Regions from separate parts of the Tumebacillus lipolyticus genome, predicted to be linked through region 2. Evidence: a T-box and tRNA genes for the amino acid it is inferred to sense, from the RefSeq annotation. Region 2 holds a T-box; the other holds one or more tRNA genes.
The links. A T-box is a leader RNA that pairs with one kind of tRNA and senses whether it is charged. The one in region 2 lies ahead of ACFSOY_RS03080 (valine--tRNA ligase), so its partner is inferred to be a tRNA-Val.

Region 1: it has a tRNA-Val gene. The T-box ahead of ACFSOY_RS03080 (valine--tRNA ligase) is inferred to sense a tRNA for this amino acid. The anticodon was not compared.

Annotation. Positions count from the first base shown of each region.
Region 1 is NZ_JBHUIO010000005.1:26,598-31,003, reverse strand. Features, by position in the region: gene ACFSOY_RS05380 (AAA family ATPase) at 1-610, shown strand, start outside; gene ACFSOY_RS05375 (hypothetical protein) at 594-851, shown strand; gene ACFSOY_RS05370 (ATP-binding protein) at 862-1,533, shown strand; gene speD (adenosylmethionine decarboxylase) at 1,564-1,950, shown strand; tRNA gene ACFSOY_RS05360 (tRNA-Ala) at 2,110-2,184, shown strand; tRNA gene ACFSOY_RS05355 (tRNA-Val) at 2,433-2,508, shown strand; tRNA gene ACFSOY_RS05350 (tRNA-Asp) at 2,517-2,593, shown strand; tRNA gene ACFSOY_RS05345 (tRNA-Phe) at 2,608-2,683, shown strand; tRNA gene ACFSOY_RS05340 (tRNA-Gly) at 2,842-2,916, shown strand; tRNA gene ACFSOY_RS05335 (tRNA-Cys) at 2,924-2,998, shown strand; tRNA gene ACFSOY_RS05330 (tRNA-Val) at 3,005-3,079, shown strand; gene ACFSOY_RS05325 (tetratricopeptide repeat protein) at 3,287-4,406, shown strand, end outside.
Region 2 is NZ_JBHUIO010000002.1:826,983-831,388, forward strand. Features, by position in the region: gene ACFSOY_RS03080 (valine--tRNA ligase) at 1-1,986, opposite strand, end outside; T-box leader at 2,033-2,274, opposite strand; gene ACFSOY_RS03085 (hypothetical protein) at 2,347-2,871, opposite strand; gene ACFSOY_RS03090 (ABC transporter ATP-binding protein) at 2,877-3,539, opposite strand; gene ACFSOY_RS03095 (ABC transporter permease) at 3,541-4,406, opposite strand, start outside.

The sequences.
Region 1 (4,406 bases), on a different contig from region 2:
GAGCGGGCGCGTGGAAGCGGTGTTGCAGCAGACGAGCGGTTTGGAGGCGGCGCAGCGAAAAGTGGCGCACCTCGAAGCGACCAAAGGGCGCCTGTCCAATTTGCATGCGCTCGCGATCAAGCGAGACGAGACGACAGTACGGCTGAACAAAGTGGATCGAGTCCTTGAGCTGACCGCACAGACCCCTGCGCTCGGCGCGAGCATGGAGCAGCTCGAACGGCAGCTGCAAAAGGTGCAGAAGCTGCGCGACTATCAGCAGCGACAGAACGCGTTGAGCGGACAGATCGATTCTCTGCACCGAGCGCTCAGCACCCTTGCTCAGACGGAGCGAGCCGAATGGGGCGTTCAGCAGCTGCTGATGCTGACAGAGCGCCATCAGCTGCTCGTCAAGCGCAACGCCGATCTGTTCGACCTGCAGGAGCGGTTGCGGCGGGCCGATGTTTGGCTCAAGGAAAATGCGCTGGAGATCACCGAGCGGCTGGGAGCGTACAGCAGAGCGTTAAAACAGTCTGGAACCTGTCCCGTCTGCTATGCGCCGATCGATGAACATACAACCGAGCGACTGCTCGAAGAATTTAAAGGAGGGCTCTCCGATGAGCACAGCGATTGATAGCAAACTGACCACCTTAAAAGATGGCCTCGCCAAAGCGAAAGACATGCGCTACAAGGCGGAACTGAAGAAGGATGCGCTGTTAAAACAGCAGGAGGAAATCTTGGAGCAGATCCGTGCTGAACAGGTCGACCCGGCGATGCTTGAGGAAGAAATCCTCAAGTTGGAGCAGGAGATCGCCCAGCTGGCAGACGAAGTGGAAGGTCTGATTCCGTGGGACCTGATCAACCCGCAGGCGTAGGTGAGCGAAGATGACAGCAGATATTGCGAACTTGGATGGGGCGATCTCTAAGCTGCGCGATCTCTACAACCGCCGCTTGGGCGAGCAGGAATTGCTGCTGCGCAAAAAGCGCCAACTGGAAGAGCGACAGGCGCAGAAGCGAGCGGAGATCGAAAAGCTGGAGCAGGTCAAAATCTTGCTGCAAGAATCGAGCGCGTTTGCACGTGAGCAGGCGCGCCGTCAGATCGAGACGATGGTCACCAACGCGCTGCAGTTTATATTTGGCGATCAGGACATCGAGTTTCGCGTGGTGATCGAAGAAGTGCGGGGGCGCGCGGACGGGGAGTTTCTGGTCGTCTCCAAATATGGCGGTGAGATACCGGTGCAGACGCGGCCGCAGGATGCGCGCGGCGGGGGTGTGGTCGATGTGATCTCCCTCGCGCTGCGAGCGGCGCTCTTGCATGCGAACCGGCCGCAGCTTGACGGCCCGATCATCCTCGATGAGCCGGCGAAGCACGTTTCCGAAGAGTACAGCCGGCAGGTGGCCGAGTTTTTGAAACAGCTGTCGACCGCGTTCGGGCGGCAGATCATCATGGTCACGCACAACCAGCATCTGGCAAACACGGGAGATACTTCGTACATCGTGGAAATGCGTTCAGGGAAAAGCTATGTTCGAGTCTATCAGAGTCTCGAAAACGCATAGTTCGCATCCCACAGCGAGGAGGCTGAACAGATGGACACGATGGGGCGACATGTCATCGCAGAGCTTTGGGAATGTGATCAGCAGATCTTGAACAGCCAAGCGGATGTGGAGAAGGTCATGGTGAACGCGGCGCTCGAATCGGGCGCGGAGGTGCGCGAAGTGGTGTTTCACAAGTTTTCACCGCAAGGGGTGAGCGGGGTGGTGGTCATCTCCGAGTCCCACCTGACGATTCACTCCTTTCCGGAACATGGCTACGCGAGCATCGACGTCTACACGTGCGGCGATCGCATCGACCCGCAGGTGGCGACCGATTATATCACCAAGCGTTTGCGCGCTGGGCGCGTGGAGACGATCTTCATCCCGCGCGGTGTCGGCTCGTTCGCAGATGTGAAGCAGAACGTCGAAATTCTGCGCTAATAGCGCGTAATTCGCACAGAAAGTCTGTCAAGTGGTGACAAAGGGAGGACTTCATCAGGAGTTCTCTTTTTTTGTTCCGATTTGGGTATTGATTTTCATCTGCTGCCCGCATATAATAGGTTTTGTCGCCGCGAGCGCGCGGCTATGTGCTTACGTCACGGGGAATTAGCTCAGTGGTAGAGCACTGCACTGGCAGTGCAGGGGTCAGGGGTTCAAGTCCCCTATTCTCCACCAATTTTCCAAAAGGTGGACTCTTGACCGGCGGTTGAGAGTGTGATACATTAGATACTGTTCTTGAAAGGACGGTCAACGGTGAGCGGATGTTTTGCCGCCATGTTGATGCTAGTGCACCTTTCAAAAGGAAGGCTGACTAAGAGTGCAGTGATCTGTCGCAACGTCAGCACTTGTACTCCTTTAAAAGGAAGGCCAACTAAGAACGCGACGTCCTGTCGCAACGTCAGCACTAGTACATCCTGTACGTCGGAGGTTTAGCTCAGCTGGGAGAGCATCTGCCTTACAAGCAGAGGGTCGGCGGTTCGATCCCGTCAACCTCCACCATCATATCTGGAGCTGTGGTGTAGAGGCCTAACATGCCTGCCTGTCACGCAGGAGACCGCGGGTTCGAATCCCGTCAGCTCCGCCATTTTCAAACTGCAAGGCTCGGTAGCTCAGTCGGTAGAGCAGAGGACTGAAAATCCTCGTGTCGGCGGTTCGATTCCGTCCCGAGCCACCATTTTCAAATACTTTTTCAATGGTAGTCCAACTAAGGGCGCGACGTCCTATATTGTGACTGATCGTGTACAACCTTAGTTTGCAAGTTGGCATTTTTTAAGGAAGTCCAACTAAAAACGCGACGTCCTGTCGCAACGTTGGACGCGGTACATCCTGTACGCGGAAGTGGCTCAGGGGTAGAGCATCGCCTTGCCAAGGCGAGGGTCGCGGGTTCGAATCCCGTCTTCCGCTCCATTGTTCTGGTGGCATAGCCAAGTGGTAAGGCATAGGTCTGCAAAACCTTGATTCCCCGGTTCAAATCCGGGTGCCACCTCCAAAACATGCGATCGTAGCTCAGAGGGAGAGCACCACCTTGACACGGTGGGGGTCGGAGGTTCGATTCCTCTCGATCGCACCATACTGTAGTAGAAAACACGTCAAACATCCGTTTGACGTGTTTTTTGTCATACGGCAATCGTTTTTATAAAGCTTCTCATAGAACCAAGATAGCTTGCATGTTATGATTTTGGAAAGCTACCTTTGAATGTGCTGGTTTCAAATTGACAAAACAAGTATCACTAGATTGGAGAAAGATTGAAGGAAAGTGCAATGGGTGGTGAATGAGATGGGGACAGTCAAAGATATAGGTGCAAAGATTCGCCATTACAGACTTCATCTTGGGCTGTCTCAAGATGAGGTGGCAGAAGGTATCTGCTCAAGACAGACAATTAGTCTGTTAGAAAACGGGCGACACATTCCATCCCCAGAGTTCTTAGTAAGAATTGCAGAAAAGCTAAGCATACCGCTTCATGAAGTAATGTTTGAAAAGGTAGAGGATTTGCGAGCGGATCTCCAAATTGGCATTATAAAGTACCATGTTGCAAATGGCGAATATTCGAAAGCAATGACTTTTGTGGATGAACTTGATAGCCGCGACGACTTGCTTGAGGGTAATCGGAGAGAACTTATTTTGATTCATGCAGATTGTTTGACACTGTTGGGACAAGCCAGTGTTGCCATCACAAAATTGGTGGAGCTACAACAATCACTTGCAGGTGAGCGATCGGTTGACGATCATTTTTTGGCAAATGTTTATAATAAGTTAGGGAACGCATATTTCCTGACTCGAGATAATCTGAACGCTTTTTCTCATTACCAGCGAGCTTATCAAATTTGTTCAAGAAACCCGTCAAGCTTGATTGCGGCTGAAGTTGCTTACAACTTAGGTCAGGTCTGTAATGTGATGAGCAAGAACGAGGAAGCTCTCGAATATTTCACTATTGCTAAGACATTTTATGATCGTGTGGCTGACCTGAAGAAGCAAGCCGATACTTTTTTCGACATCGCACTGCTTTATCAGCAGAAGAATGAAATTGAAAATTCTATCCGCTATCTTTGGAAGGCGAATTCGCTCAATGAGTCGTTGACTTTGTTTGAGAAGCGATTGAAGAGTAATCAACAATACGCTCTGTTAATGGCAGAAAAAGAACCGCAGCTAGCTTTGGAAGAATTGTTGCATTGTTCGAGAGAATTTGAACGGGCGAACGATGCCTGTTTTCTCGCACACACTTATGCAGGAATCGCATCGATCAAAATAGGGCAAGGTGAATTGGTGAAGGCGGGGCACTATTTACATATGGCTTTAGAGCTGTTCGATGAAGACATGGCGAGAGAGGAGCCGAAGCTCGCTCATGTCTATTATGTGTTCTCTATTTTCTTACAAAAGATGGACAGATATTCCGAAA
Region 2 (4,406 bases):
GTTGAGCGGCATTTTCGCCAGTTCGATGTACCAGTCGCAATACTCGTTCCACAAGAACTCGTAGATGGCCGAACCCGCGCCGCCAAAGTCGTAATTTTCCAGGCGAGCGTTCACATCCTGTACCGTTTCGTTCAAACGATGCAAGATCCACTTGTCTGCCGTGCCGAGGTTGGTCGCACCGGCCAGACCTGCATAGTGGAAGTCTTCGCCAAGATTCATCATCACAAAGCGCGATGCGTTCCAAATTTTGTTCGCGAAGTTGCGCGCCGATTCGACCTTTTCCCAGAAGAAGCGCAAGTCGTTGCCGGGCGATGCGTTGGTCATCAGCATGAAGCGCAACGCGTCCGCACCATACTTCTCGATCACTTCGAGCGGATCGACCCCATTGCCGAGCGACTTGGACATTTTGCGTCCTTCTGAGTCGCGGATCAAGCCGTGGATCAGCACGTCTTGGAACGGCTTTGTTTCTGTAAATTCGAGCGAGGTGAAAATCATTCGCGCGATCCAGAAGAAGATGATGTCATAGCCGGTCACCAATACATTGCCCGGGTAATAACGCTTCAGATCTTCCGTCTCTTCCGGCCAGCCCATCGTCGAGAACGGCCACAGCCCGGAGGAGAACCAAGTGTCGAGCACATCTTCATCCTGGCGCAGATGATCGTGTCCGCATTTGGAGCAAGAGGTCGGCTCTTCCATCGTGACGATCGTCTCGCCACAGTGGTCACAGTACCAAGCTGGGATGCGATGGCCCCACCAGAGCTGACGCGAGATGCACCAGTCGCGAATGTTTTCGATCCAGTGCAGATAGGTTCGCTCAAAGCGCTCTGGAACGAAGCGCACCTTATCTTCCGACTTTTGCAGTTTGATCGCTTCATCTGCCAGCGGTTGCATCTTGACAAACCATTGAGTGGAGAGGAACGGCTCAACCACCGCACCGGATCGCTCCGAGTGGCCGACCGAGTGCAGATGCTCCTCGATCTTGAAGAGAACGCCGAGCTCCTGCAGGTCTGCCACGATCTTCTTGCGGCAATCGAAGCGATCGAGACCTGCATATGGGCCAGCATTTTCGTTCATCTGCCCCGCCTCATCCATCACGATGATCTGTTCGAGCTGATGACGCTGGCCGATCTCAAAGTCGTTCGGATCATGTGCAGGGGTGATCTTGACACAGCCGGTACCAAACTCTTGGTCAACATAGTCGTCGGCGACGATCGGGATCGTGCGCCCGGTGATCGGATGGGCGAGCATCTTCCCGATCATGCCTTGATAGCGCTCATCGCTCGGATGGACCGCTACTGCCGTATCGCCGAGCATCGTCTCCGGTCGCGTGGTCGCGACGACGATCTCACCCGTTCCGTCTTCGAGCGGGTAGCGCATGTGGTAGAGCGCGCCCTGAACATCCTTGTACTCCACCTCGATGTCTGACAGAGCGGTCCGAGCGGCCGGGTCCCAGTTGATGATTCGCTTGCCGCGGTAGATCAGGCCTTTTTCATACAGCTTGACAAACACGAGGCGAACCGCCTTCGACAACCCTTCGTCCATCGTGAAGCGCTCGCGAGAGTAGTCGAGCGAGAAGCCCATCTTGCTCCATTGGTTGCGAATCGTGTCGGCGTACTGCTCTTTCCACTCCCACACTTTCTCCAAGAACTTTTCGCGACCGATGTCGTAGCGGGAGATTCCCTCTTCGCGCAGCTTCCCTTCCACTTTCGCTTGGGTCGCGATGCCCGCATGGTCAGTTCCCGGCAGCCACAGCGCGTCATACCCTTGCATGCGCTTGCGGCGGATCAGCACGTCTTGCAGCGTGAAGTCGAGCGCATGGCCCATGTGCAGCACGCCGGTGACGTTTGGCGGTGGAATCACGATCGCATACGGTTCTTTCTCCGGCTCGCCGTTCGCTTTGAACAGCTCGTTTTCAATCCACCATCTGTACAGGCGGTCTTCTACCGCCTTGGGATCATACACTTTCGGAATGTTTTGCTCTTCCATAACCATCCGCCTCCTGTAGAAAATAAAAAAGTCTCCCTCGTCCTCAAAAAAGGACGAAAGAGACGCTGTTTCCGCGGTACCACCTTTTGTTCGCAAGACGGACGTCTTGCGCACTCGGGAAGATAACGGGTTCACCGGTCTTCCTTACTGGACGCGCCCATGGTGCGCGCGTTCGGGAAGACAACTCCGGGACGACGTTCGGTTCCTTCCGTCTAGGCGGCCTCTCAGCGCATCAGCCACCCTCTCTGAAGACTTTCACAACCTACTCTTTCCCTTCACAGTCAATCATTATGAAATGTTGTTTGATTCATAGTATACAACATCGTCATTTCTTGTCAAAGCAAAATCAAAGCAAAAGCACTACTTTTTCTTTTTCGTATTGCGGTAGTGTTTCTTGGTGGCATGCGGAACATACGCCTTGTTGGCGCGCCCTCTGCGCACATTGGTTGCGCGACCGCCCTTATCTCCCTTATCGCCCTTTTTCTCGCCCTGCTTCTGCTGCACTTTCGCTTCCATCTGCGCGCGCTTGCGCTCCGTCCACTCATGCGTTTTGACGAAGACCCAAGATCCGGCGATCGAGATGATCAGCACCAACAGCGGCAAGTTGAGCAGCGCGGTCTTCAAGTTGGCCGTCGCAATCTCCGCATCGAGCGTCGCATACTGATAGATGAAGAACGAGATCAACGCGATCAGAGCGGTTGCAAGCGTCACAAGGATGGCGCTCGCCAACTTGCGCTCCTTGACCCTCGGCACGATGAAGAACGATGCGAACATCATCGCGATCGGCAATGTCGTAAACAGATATTGATCGCCTAAAAATGCTGGCAACAGGCCGCTTAACAGACCCAACACGCCAGAAGTAATCAAAAGAAAACGATAGTTCAAACCTTTCACTCCACCATCACTCCATCCCGAATCGATACCACGCGGTGCGCCCGCTTCGCCAACATCTTGTCGTGCGTCACCATCACCACAGTCTTGCCCGCAGCGTTCGCCCGGTGCAGCAGCTCGATCATCTCGGACGCTGTCCGCTCATCGAGGGCACCGGTCGGCTCATCGGCGAGCAACAGCATCGGGTCGTTGATCAGCGCGCGGGCCAACGCCACGCGCCTCTGCTCCCCTCCGCTGAGCGCAAACGACCGATCCTCACCGCGATCCCCCAGTCCAACCGAAGCGAGCAACTCATCCGCCCGCCTTCGATCTGCTGTGGTGACTGCACCGCTTAATAATTTTGGCAATACTACATTTTCTCGCACATTGAGCGTTGAGACAAGACTAGGAAATTGAAAAACGAATCCGATCTGTGCAGACCTCAGCTTCGTGCGCTCCCGCTCGCCAAGCCCGCTCGTCTCCCGCCCGTCGATCAACATCGACCCTTTGGTCGGCACGCTGAGCAGTCCGATGATCGAAAGCAGTGTCGACTTCCCACTGCCAGAAGGCCCCATCACCGCGATAAACTCTCCATCTGCGATCTCCAGATCGATCCCGCGAAGCGCCCGAATGAACCCTTGAGGGCTCTTGTATGTTTTCTTCACGCCTGCAAGCTTTAGCACGCTACTCCCCCTCTCGGATCGCATCATAGGGATCTTGACGCAAGATCGACCGGATCGGCACGGCAGCTGCGATCATGCCGATCAGCGAGGTCAACAGGATCGCCATCAGCGCAAGTCCCACAGATGGCAAAAACTCTGGGAAGAGCAGCGGCAGTTGGAACAGCTTGGCGATCACCGCCTGATTGTCGGCGAGAAAGGCCGCGACGACAAACACGCCGACAGTCCCGCCGACGACGCTCGACAAGAGCGATTCGGTGAGCAAGAGCCGGTAGACAGTCCACTTTCCCGCCCCGAGCGCTCGAAACATGCCGATCTCGCGCATCCGCTCATGAACCAGCGCCGAAAACAAGGTCATCCCTTGCACCGCCGCCATCAGCAGCACCACTCCGATCATCGAGTAGGACAGCAGCCGCAGCGGGAGCAGCTGCCGTTCGATCGTCTCGCGCAACTGGCTGCCCGTGACGGCAGAAGCTTCCGGAACTTTGCGCTCGATCTGTCGCTTGACAAACTCTTCATCGCCAAGAGCCGTTTTCAAGAGCACGACCGATATGCTGTCTGGCGGAAACTGCAGCTGGTTGCGACCTGATACTCGCAGTTCTCGCGCAGCATCGAGCGTCATGAAGATCGTCTTGTCAGCCCCGGTTCCTGTGGGAAAGAGCACCCGCGCCACTTCAAAATCGCGCCCAAACAGGGTGAGGCGCTCTTGGTATGCTTTGTAGCGCAGATGGTAGATCGCATTTTTCCCACCGGCATCGCTGCCGACGATCACCTTCTCCTTCGTCAGCTCCCTGCCAGTTCCGCTGAGAAATCCGCGCAGCGTAAAATCGCGGTTCGGATCGAAGGCGATCACCGGAAATTCCCCTTCCA